2 linked regions of the Ketobacter sp. MCCC 1A13808 genome follow. The protein of the gene in region 1 interacts with the protein of each later gene in a pairwise test. Links are inferred from orthologs where the notes say so. Each region holds a gene or a part of one and is shown on either strand. Other genes may lie near its edges.

The links. The genes of interacting proteins can lie anywhere in the genome.
Region 2: the proteins of leuS (region 1) and ligA interact in binary tests that used the Escherichia coli proteins (3 or more experiments, as listed by UniProt). The link is inferred for Ketobacter sp. MCCC 1A13808 from one-to-one orthologs.

What each region holds. Positions count from the first base shown.
Region 1 is NZ_VRKW01000006.1:21,232-25,866, reverse strand. The notes cover bases 1,545-4,635. They hold leuS (leucine--tRNA ligase), read right to left. Parts: upstream 4,333-4,635; coding sequence 1,756-4,332; downstream 1,545-1,755. Other genes in these bases: lnt (apolipoprotein N-acyltransferase), read right to left, coding at 4,493-4,635; FT643_RS12610 (LPS-assembly lipoprotein LptE), read right to left, coding at 1,545-1,772. Outside these bases: FT643_RS12620 (rhodanese-like domain-containing protein), read right to left, coding at 1-9; holA (DNA polymerase III subunit delta), read right to left, coding at 226-1,263; more of FT643_RS12610, read right to left, coding at 1,260-1,544.
Region 2 is NZ_VRKW01000001.1:406,870-411,665, forward strand. The notes cover bases 1,190-4,101. They hold ligA (NAD-dependent DNA ligase LigA), read right to left. Parts: upstream 3,704-4,101; coding sequence 1,676-3,703; downstream 1,190-1,675. Other genes in these bases: FT643_RS01845 (hypothetical protein), read right to left, coding at 1,190-1,664; zipA (cell division protein ZipA), read right to left, coding at 3,832-4,101. In the rest of the region: FT643_RS01835 (YheU family protein), read right to left, coding at 1-204; FT643_RS01840 (polyphosphate kinase 2 family protein), read right to left, coding at 188-1,039; more of FT643_RS01845, read right to left, coding at 1,026-1,189; more of zipA, read right to left, coding at 4,102-4,796. UniProt on the Escherichia coli protein: DNA ligase that catalyzes the formation of phosphodiester linkages between 5'-phosphoryl and 3'-hydroxyl groups in double-stranded DNA using NAD as a coenzyme and as the energy source for the reaction.

The DNA.
Region 1 (4,635 bases):
GGATTTCATATTCATTCTCCTAAATCTGAAATTACGTCGCTTTCTTTGATATGACTTTAGCCATAGTTTGCGCGAGTGATTTCTAGCCATGTCGCATTATCCTCCTGCATATTGTCTTCAGTATGTAGAGTGTCGTGCTTTTCATTAACTTGGCAGAGAGGATGTTAAACCATAAAGGGGGGTTGGTTATTTCAAAAAAAGGACATCGGAGAAATGGGGAGGGGACTAGCTGTCTAATGCCATTTTGCCTGGCTGTATGCTGCCCGAAAGCCAAAGTATCAAATTATTGAAACCATCCCATGGGTTGCCGTGACCGATGCCTTTGATGGTTCGGTCAATGCGGGCCGCTTCCAGCAAGCAATGCTTGAAACCGTTAGCGGGTATGCGTTGCAGAGCGCTTTGGATAATGCTTTTTTTGGTGTCCCAGATCCTGTATTCCTGCATCACCCGAGCTGGCGCCATACCGTTATTGATGAGCTGGCTCATGCCAGCCAATTTGCGGATTTCGTTACTAAAGGCCCACAATATAACACTGGGCTCGCTGCCACCGGCACGTAGGTGGTTGAGCATTTTCGTTGCTTGGGAGCAGTTGCCTTTCAAGGCTTCATCAACCAGCTCGTACAGACTGTAGCGAGCATGATCGGCGACGGCATTTTCAATGTCGCTTACCTCGACGGGGCCTTCCCCCATCAGCAGTACTAACTTATCGACTTCCTGCGCCGCCGCCAGTAGATTACCTTCCACCCGCTGAGCTAAAAGCTGGACAGCATCGCGGCTCGGTTCAAGGTTAGCACCGCGCATGCGCTGGTGGACCCATTGGGGAAATTGATTCAATTCTATTGGCCACACCTGAATCATCGCTCCGGCGGTTTCCAGCTTCTGAAACCATTTGGTGTTCTGCGACTTTTTATCCATTTTCGGAATGATTAACAGCAGCACATTATCAGGGTTGGGATTTTCGGCGTACTCTACCAGTGCCTTTTTTGCTTTATCATCAAACTTGGGTTTGTCGTGACGAACTTCCAGTATTTTACGATCACCAAACAACGACATGCTGTTGCCAGCCTGCAGTAGAGCATTCCAGTCGAAGCCCGCATCTACATTGAATCGCTCTCTCTCGCTGAAGCCCTGTTTACGAAACTCTGACCGCAACTGATCTGCACACTCTTGCAAAAGTAAAGCCTCATCTCCGCTGAGAATGTAAAGGGGCAGCGCGTTGCCTTTTGAAAAGTGTTCTTTAATCTGGTTGCTTCGGAGTTTCATTGAGCCGGCTCTTGAACCGAGCGTTGCAACGAAATTATGATTCTCTGGGCCAGATCCATATCCATTTCGTTTTTTAGCATGGTTTCTTCTTCTGCTTTACCGACTGCAGCAGTCTCCCGATATAAATAGGAGCGTCGAGCTTGAATCGTCGTCGGGGCAATCAGCAGATCTTGCTCTCGCCTGAACTGATAATAGACGTCCTTTAGCAACTCGAATTCTGCACTTTTACCACGACTGGAGTAAGATGCTGTTCGGCGGGTCGGAACCGACTTCATGATCTCCAGCACATTTTCAGATTCCTCGCGGATTTCGACTCCGGAGCCTTCCAGAGTTTGCTCCATCACCTGCTTAAAGGCTTCATCACCACTCATGTCGACCACACGCATAGAGGAGTAGGAGTGTTGTATTGCATTGTTGGTACCGCGTAATTGAAAACCGCAAGCGCTGATCAGCGCTATCGCACTGATCAGCGTAAGGGACTGGATGAATTTCTTATTTAGCAACAACACTGATCAGTTTCCCGGGGACGACGATGACTTTAGCAATGTGCTTGCCTTCGGTAAATTTTTGGACATTTTCATTGTTCAGCGCCTTGTCTTCAATACTCTGTTTGTCTTCGTCAACGCCAACATCAATGGTTGCCCTGACTTTGCCGTTCACCTGCACAGCCATTTGTAGGGTGTCGCGAGTGAGCGCACTCTCATCTACTTTTGGCCACGCCGCGTCCAGAATCGAGTCGGTATGGCCGAGCATTTGCCATAGTTTATGTGCGATGTGCGGCGTTATCGGTGCCAGCATCTGTACACAGGCTTCAATGGCTTCACGCATCAGGGCGCGACTTTGGTTGCCGTCTTCATCCAGCTTCGCCATATGATTACTAAGTTCCATTACGGCGGCAATGGCGGTGTTAAAGGTCAAGCGGCGTTGGTAATCGTCGCTTACTTTTGCGATGGTTTCATGCAGCTTGCGGCGTAAATCCTGTTGCTGTTTGTTGAGCGCGGTTTTATCCAAAGCCGGTGCATCACCCTGATGAATATGCGCTGTAGCCATTCGCCAGATTTTACGTAGAAATTTGTTGGCGCCTTCCACGCCGCTGTCTGACCATTCCAGTGATTGCTCCGGCGGTGCTGCAAACATCATAAACAGACGGACGGTATCCGCACCGTACTGATCAATGATCACTTGCGGGTCGATGCCGTTGTTTTTCGATTTTGACATCTTGCTAATGCCGTCATGTAACACCGGCTGACCGTCGGATTTCAAAATAAAACCGGTTGCTGCGTCTTTGACTGCTTGTACGTCGGTTGGTGAGAACCAGTTTTTTCCGCCTTTTTCATCTTCACGATAATAGCAATCCGCTAATACCATGCCTTGACACAATAAGCGCTCAAAGGGCTCGTCGCATTTTACCAGGCCGAAGTCGCGCATTAATTTATGGAAGAAACGCGAATACAAAAGATGCAGGATGGCGTGCTCGATGCCACCGATATACTGATTCACTGGTAGCCAATAATTGGCTTTTTCCGGATCAAGCATCTGGGTGGTGTCATTCGGGCTACAGTAACGGGCGTAATACCAGGATGATTCCATAAAGGTATCAAACGTGTCGGTCTCGCGCTCGGCAGGCTGGCTGTTGAATTCCGTTTTTCGCCATGCCGGGTCTGCTTTTATCGGTGATTGAACGCCATCCATGGTGACGTCTTCCGGCAGTTGTATCGGTAGCAGTTCGGCAGGGGCAGGTACGGCGCTACCATCTTGCAGATTGATCATTGGAATCGGTGTGCCCCAATAGCGCTGCCGGGAAACTCCCCAGTCGCGTAAGCGGTAGTTTACTTTGACTCTGCCTTTGTTGTTTTCGGTAAGCCAGTTAGCAATCGCTTCGAAGGCTTGCTCTGAGCTCAGGCCATCGAAATCACCGGAGTTGATCAGGTTGCCTTTTTCGGTGAAGGCGGCGGTTTGTAAATCAATAACGGCATCTTTGTCGGCGGGGGCAATGACCTGACGGATGGGTAATTGGTACTGTTGAGCAAATTCGTAATCCCGTTGATCGTGTGCCGGCACTGACATGACCGCGCCGGAGCCATAGTCCATCAAAACGAAGTTAGCAATCCAGACGGGAACTTCCTCGCCGCTAATGGGATGTACGGCCATCACTCCGGTGAAAATACCTTTCTTTTCCATGGTCGCCATATCGGCCTCGGCCACTTTATTGTGACTGCAGGATTCGATAAAGGAGGCGATATCCGTGCTGTTCTCTGCGGCTTGCCGGGCCAGCGGGTGCTGCGCAGCCACTGCCAAATAGCTTACCCCCATCAGGGTGTCTGGACGGGTGGTATAGACCTCAAGCGACTCATTGCCGGGAATAGCAAAGGCCAGTTCCACACCTTGCGAACGCCCAATCCAGTTGCGTTGCATGGTTTTGACCTGTTCCGGCCAGTGCTCCAGTTTGTCCAGGTCGTTGAGCAACTCTTCCGCGTAGTCTGTGATTTTTACGAACCACTGCGGAATTGCTTTGCGTTCCACTAATGCGCCGGAGCGCCAACCGCGGCCATCAATCACCTGCTCATTGGCCAGGACAGTCTGGTCTACTGGGTCCCAGTTGACGGTCGCCATTTTTTTATAGACCAGGCCCTTTTCATAAAGCTGAGTGAAGAACCATTGTTCCCAGCGATAGTATTCCGGGCGGCAGGTAGCCAGTTCGCGATTCCAGTCGTATCCGAACCCCAGCCGTTTTAGCTGGCCTTTCATATACTCAATGTTTTGGTAGGTCCACTTTGCCGGCGCGACGTTATTTTTGATGGCGGCATTTTCTGCAGGCAGGCCGAAAGCATCCCAGCCCATCGGTTGCATTACATTCTTCCCCTGCATGCGCTGGAAGCGGCTAATGACGTCGCCAATGGTGTAATTGCGCACATGGCCCATGTGTAATCGGCCGCTGGGGTAGGGGAACATGGATAAGCAATAGTAGGCTTCTTTTCCGGCTTGCTCCGTCACGTCAAAACTTTTGTGTTGTTCCCAGTAACGCTGTGCTTCAGCTTCGATGTCCTGGGGGTGGTACATGTCTTCCATCAAAAAACTCTCGGAATTAGTGGTGGGCCACTGAGTGGAACGAATGGGTTTCAGGGCCTGGATTCGATTGGTTTGGTCTGCACCAAGGATACCTTACCCGGCAGCTAACATATAGAGGAGCGGCCTTGAAAGCCGTCTATGGGCTTGACTACTGATTGTTTCATCGCTGTCCGGTGCGATTTTCATTTGTGATTTTTTGCGCGCGACGATGGCTCAGAGCTGCGCCCAGAATCAATGAAATCAGGGCCAACGCAACCGGTGGCCATTGGCCGATACGAACAAAGGGTGTAACCCCTACGGTAG
Region 2 (4,796 bases), on another replicon or contig:
AATGTGCGCGCTGCCCTCTTCCTGATTAAATACAATAACGTATTCCTTACATTTAATGCCCTGAATAACCTGATTAACCTTGGTTTCAGACGACACTTCATGCTCGCCATAGTCAGTGCCGTCACGGGTAACGAATTCTTCTACCAGACGGTAAAAAGTGTCTTCAGGTAAGTCTTGCCAGGGAATTTCAAGTAGATTTTGCAACCGCGCTCTCTCCTAACAAATCAAGTATGGTGTCTTCGCCGAACGCTTCGATCAACTTGGTGCGCACCTTCGCATCCAGAATACGGATGTTTTTAAGGTTAACCATGCGGCTCAGCTCTTTATCGATCTGGGTAAGGATCTGAGTGCGCGCATAATCTTTGTTGTCTGCCGGAATGGCATACCAGGGTGCAAAATCTGCGGCTGTTTTATTGAGCATGTCTTCATAGGCTTCCTGGTATTGATCCCAGTACTGCCGGCTTTCCAGATCGGACGTGGTAAGTTTCCAGCGTTTAGTGGGTTCTTTCACCCGGTCCATAAAGCGCTTTAACTGCTCCTTTTTTGAAAGGTGCAAATAAAATTTCAAAATAATAACACCGTCGTCCGCTAACTGGCGCTCGAATTCAAGGAGTTCACGATAAGCCCGCTTCCATTCCGGCTTTTCTGCAAATCCTTCAACACGCTCCACCAAAACACGACCATACCAGGAGCGATCCATAATGGTAATTTCACCTGGTTGCGGTATTTTTTGCCAGAACCGATACAGATAATGGCGTGCCTGTTCACTTTTATCCGGTGCGCCAATGGGCCACACCCGCACTCCCCGCGGATCAAGGTGCCGGGTTAAACGACGGATTACCCCACCTTTACCTGCAGTATCAGTGCCCTCAATCAGAATGATGACACGCCGTTTTTCCCGGAAAATAGCCTGCTGAACACGCAATAAACTGAACTGTAAACGGTGTATTGTTTCTTTGGTGTCTTTCGGCTTTTTAGCCGGCTTGGTAACCAGATCTTTTAGCCTGATTGAGTCACCCGTCAATTTAATTACGCTCATTTTCGCTTCCTTTTTGCGTTTGCTCGTTGGAGAAAGGTTTAAATAACAAGGGATATAAATAACTTTGAAAGTCTTCAAGCATCCGGTTCATCGTTGCCTTATCTTCCAGCACCAAACCATCATGCTCTACTTTATCCGAAAGCAGTTGTTGAGCCAGATTATGATAAATGGCAATACGCTTCTGCAGGTAATGCCGGCCACCCTCTTCCAGAAACGGCTCTAATGCATAATAGGACTTGGCCAGTTTTTGCAGCGAATCCTCCAGCAGTTGCTTGTCTTTCCGATTGACGCTAAGCCAGGTATCCGACAACGCCGCCATGAACTCCGCATAGTGTTGTTGCCGTGCCATAAAACTTTTTTCGAAGCGGGTCACTCGGGCTTGTTTATCCAAGAATCCCGCGTATTGTGCCTGGGCTCTTGCCAATGCTTGTTCCTGCACTTGCTGCGCCTGAATAAGTTGTTCCCCGGATACCCGACCGGTTTTATAGTTCAGATAAGAAACAAAGCCGGTCATAACGATGGCAGCTAAAACCAAAACAAAGCCGAACAAAATAACACGGTTCTCTTTATTAGCGAAGGTCGGTGACGTTGATGAGCTCTGCTTCGGCTCGGAGTATCCTGACATTACTGCCTCCGTTAGGTTTGAACAATGCCGTGGTGCTTGAGTAAATTGATAAAGTCGGATTCCGTTAACACCGGAACGTCCAGACTTTCCGCTTTGGTTAATTTGGAACCGGCTTTTTCGCCGGCCACCACAGCGCTGCTTTTTTTAGACACACTGCCGCTTACTTTTGCTCCTAATTTCTGCAAATACGCTTTGGCTTCATCCCGGGTCATTTCAGCAAGCGTTCCGGTTAGCACGAAGGTTTGCCCTGCCAACGGCTGCTCACCCTGTTCCGCAACCTCAATGTCTTCCCACTGCACGCCCGCCTGCTGCAGTTTTTCAATTACATCCAGGTTGTGTGCTTGCTGGAAAAAGGTCTCAATATAATCTGCAACGACCGGCCCGACATCCTGTACCTGTAACAGGGTCTCGTGATCGGCCGACTGCAACTTTTGCAGGCATCCGAAGTGCGTTGCCAGATTCAATGCTGTCGCCTCCCCCACTTCGCGAATGCCCAGGGCAAACAGGAATCGAGGTAACGTCGTGTGTTTACTGGCTTCCAGCGCATTAATCAGGTTCTGTGCGGATTTTTCACCCATGCGCTCCATAGCAGCCACCTGCTCTGCGGTCAGCAGATACAGATCGGAGACCTGGCTAATCAATTCCAGATCCACCATTTGCTCCACCAATTTGTCGCCCAATCCATCTACATCAAGCGCCTTGCGCGAAGCGAAATGTTTGATGGCTTCCTTAACCTGTGCCCGGCAGAATAAGCCACCGGAACACCGTGCCACCGCCTCACCATCGGCTTTCACGATATCCGACTGGCACACCGGGCATTGTTGCGGTAACTGCACCGGCTCTGTTTTTTCAGGTCGGCGTTCCAGCACTACTTTTACGACCTTCGGAATAACGTCGCCGGCGCGGTGCACAATCACCGTATCACCCACCCGAACGTCCATTCTGGCGACTTCATCCATATTGTGCAGTGTGGCGTTGCTAACCGTAACTCCGCCGACAAACACCGGCTCTAACCTGGCAACCGGAGTGATGGCGCCCGTGCGTCCAACCTGAAACTCAATGCCCAATAGCTGGGTCAACTCTTCTTGCGCCGGGAATTTATGTGCGGTAGCCCAGCGTGGCGCCCGTGATACAAATCCCAGCTCAGCCTGCAATTTCAGGCTATTGACCTTATACACTATGCCGTCGATTTCATAGCCGAGCGCGTCTCGTTTATGCAATATCCGGTCATGATAGGATTGCAACGCGGCAGCGCCGGTGACCCGCTCAACCTCGGAGTTAATCCGAAAGCCCCACTGTTTTAATTGTATTAAATTGTCATAATGGGTTTTGGTGAGCGCACCACCTTCTACGAAGCCGACGCTGTAACAATAGATATCCAGCGGGCGCAAAGCCGTGATTCTGGAGTCCAATTGACGCAGACTGCCAGCCGCTGCATTACGCGGGTTAGCAAACGTTTTTTCACCTCGCGCCGCTGCCTGGCGATTAAATTCGTTGAATCCATCCAGGGGCATAAACACTTCTCCACGCACCTCCAGCAGATCAGGATACCCCTGCCCGCGCAATCGTAAAGGCACGCTATCGATGGTCCGTATGTTCTGGGTTATATCTTCACCTGTTTGACCATCGCCGCGGGTCGCAGCCTGCACCAATACACCCTGCTCATACAGCAGGCTTACGGCCAATCCGTCCAGTTTCGGCTCACACACAAATTCTATTTCGTCTTCTGTGCCGAGACGTTCACGAATACGCCGGTCAAACGCCACCAGCTCGTCGGCATTGAACACATTATCCAGAGATAACATAGGGAGGCGGTGCCGGATCTGATTGAAAGCCGTGAGCGGAGTATCCCCTACCCGCTGCGTTGGTGAATCCGGCGTAATTAAATCCGGATTCTCTTGCTCCAATGCTTTCAGCTGCTGAAACAGGCGGTCGTATTCCACATCTGGAACCGAGGGATCATCCAGAACATAATAACGATAGTTATGCTCGCGTAATTGCTCGCGCAGTGCGTCAATCTGCTGGGAAATTGATAGCATAGAAGAATCCAATCCAGTCGCTAAACCAAAAATCGCCGGTCAGGATACCGGCTGTTGCAAGTGAGTTACCAGGATCGGGATTATACACCCAGGGCGTTGTATCGACGACGCCCTGGGTAAGGGGAATACTAATATTGCCGCTTTCCACCGCGATAAGAAAGCAGCTTGCGCTCAAAATCGAGCACACGCTGGCGATAATGTTCTGCCGTTTGCTGGCGCAGTACATTATGGTTCTCGTCTTTGATATCTGCATCCAGCAACTTGGAAATTTTGCGCGCTGAATCCATCATGATCTCAAATGCGTGAATAGGACGTTTGGGGCCGGGCAATTTCATGAAGATACAAATACCCGGTGTGCTGAATTCTGACATGGTATCCAGATCAAATACGCCGGGCTCCACTACATTGGCGGCACTGAATAACAATCCGCCTTTTCCACTATGCTGTTCATAGCGATGGAATATATTCATTTCACCGAACCGGAAACCACAAGACAACATCACCCGTAGTAACTCGGCACCGTTCAATTCGCCCTGCTTCGCCATCACGTTAATAACGAACACTTCCTGCAACGACGGGTCAAGTTCAACTTCCGCCGGGGCTGGTTCACGCTGCCGCGCGGGGGCTGTCTTACGATTCAATTGCGCTTGCTGCTCGGCACGGGATGCCACTAGCAAATCATCATCGGTAAACAAATCGGATTGGTCTTGCTCGACTGGTTCCGGCTCCGGCTCATAGCCGTCGGTGTCATAATCGTCCGCTTCATACGCTTCATGGTGTTCAGCATAGGCCTGCTGATATTCTTTATCGTCTGCGAGCTTACGCCCCGGTATCGTATAACTGCGTTTCTGAGGGCGCTCATCGGGCATCCCCGGATCTCCGAACGCCAGTTCAGCGTCGTCGATCGCAGAGCCGAAACCATCGTCGTCCTCAGCCCGGTTAGAATGATCTTCACCAATCGATTGGCGCACACTCAAAGGAATTTTACGGGCACCCCCATTGGGCAACTCTCCGCGGAAATATTCCCACTCATCTTCGCAGCTGCCACCCAGCTCTGAAGGCAGCTTGAGTTCACCAATTCTGGATTTCCGCA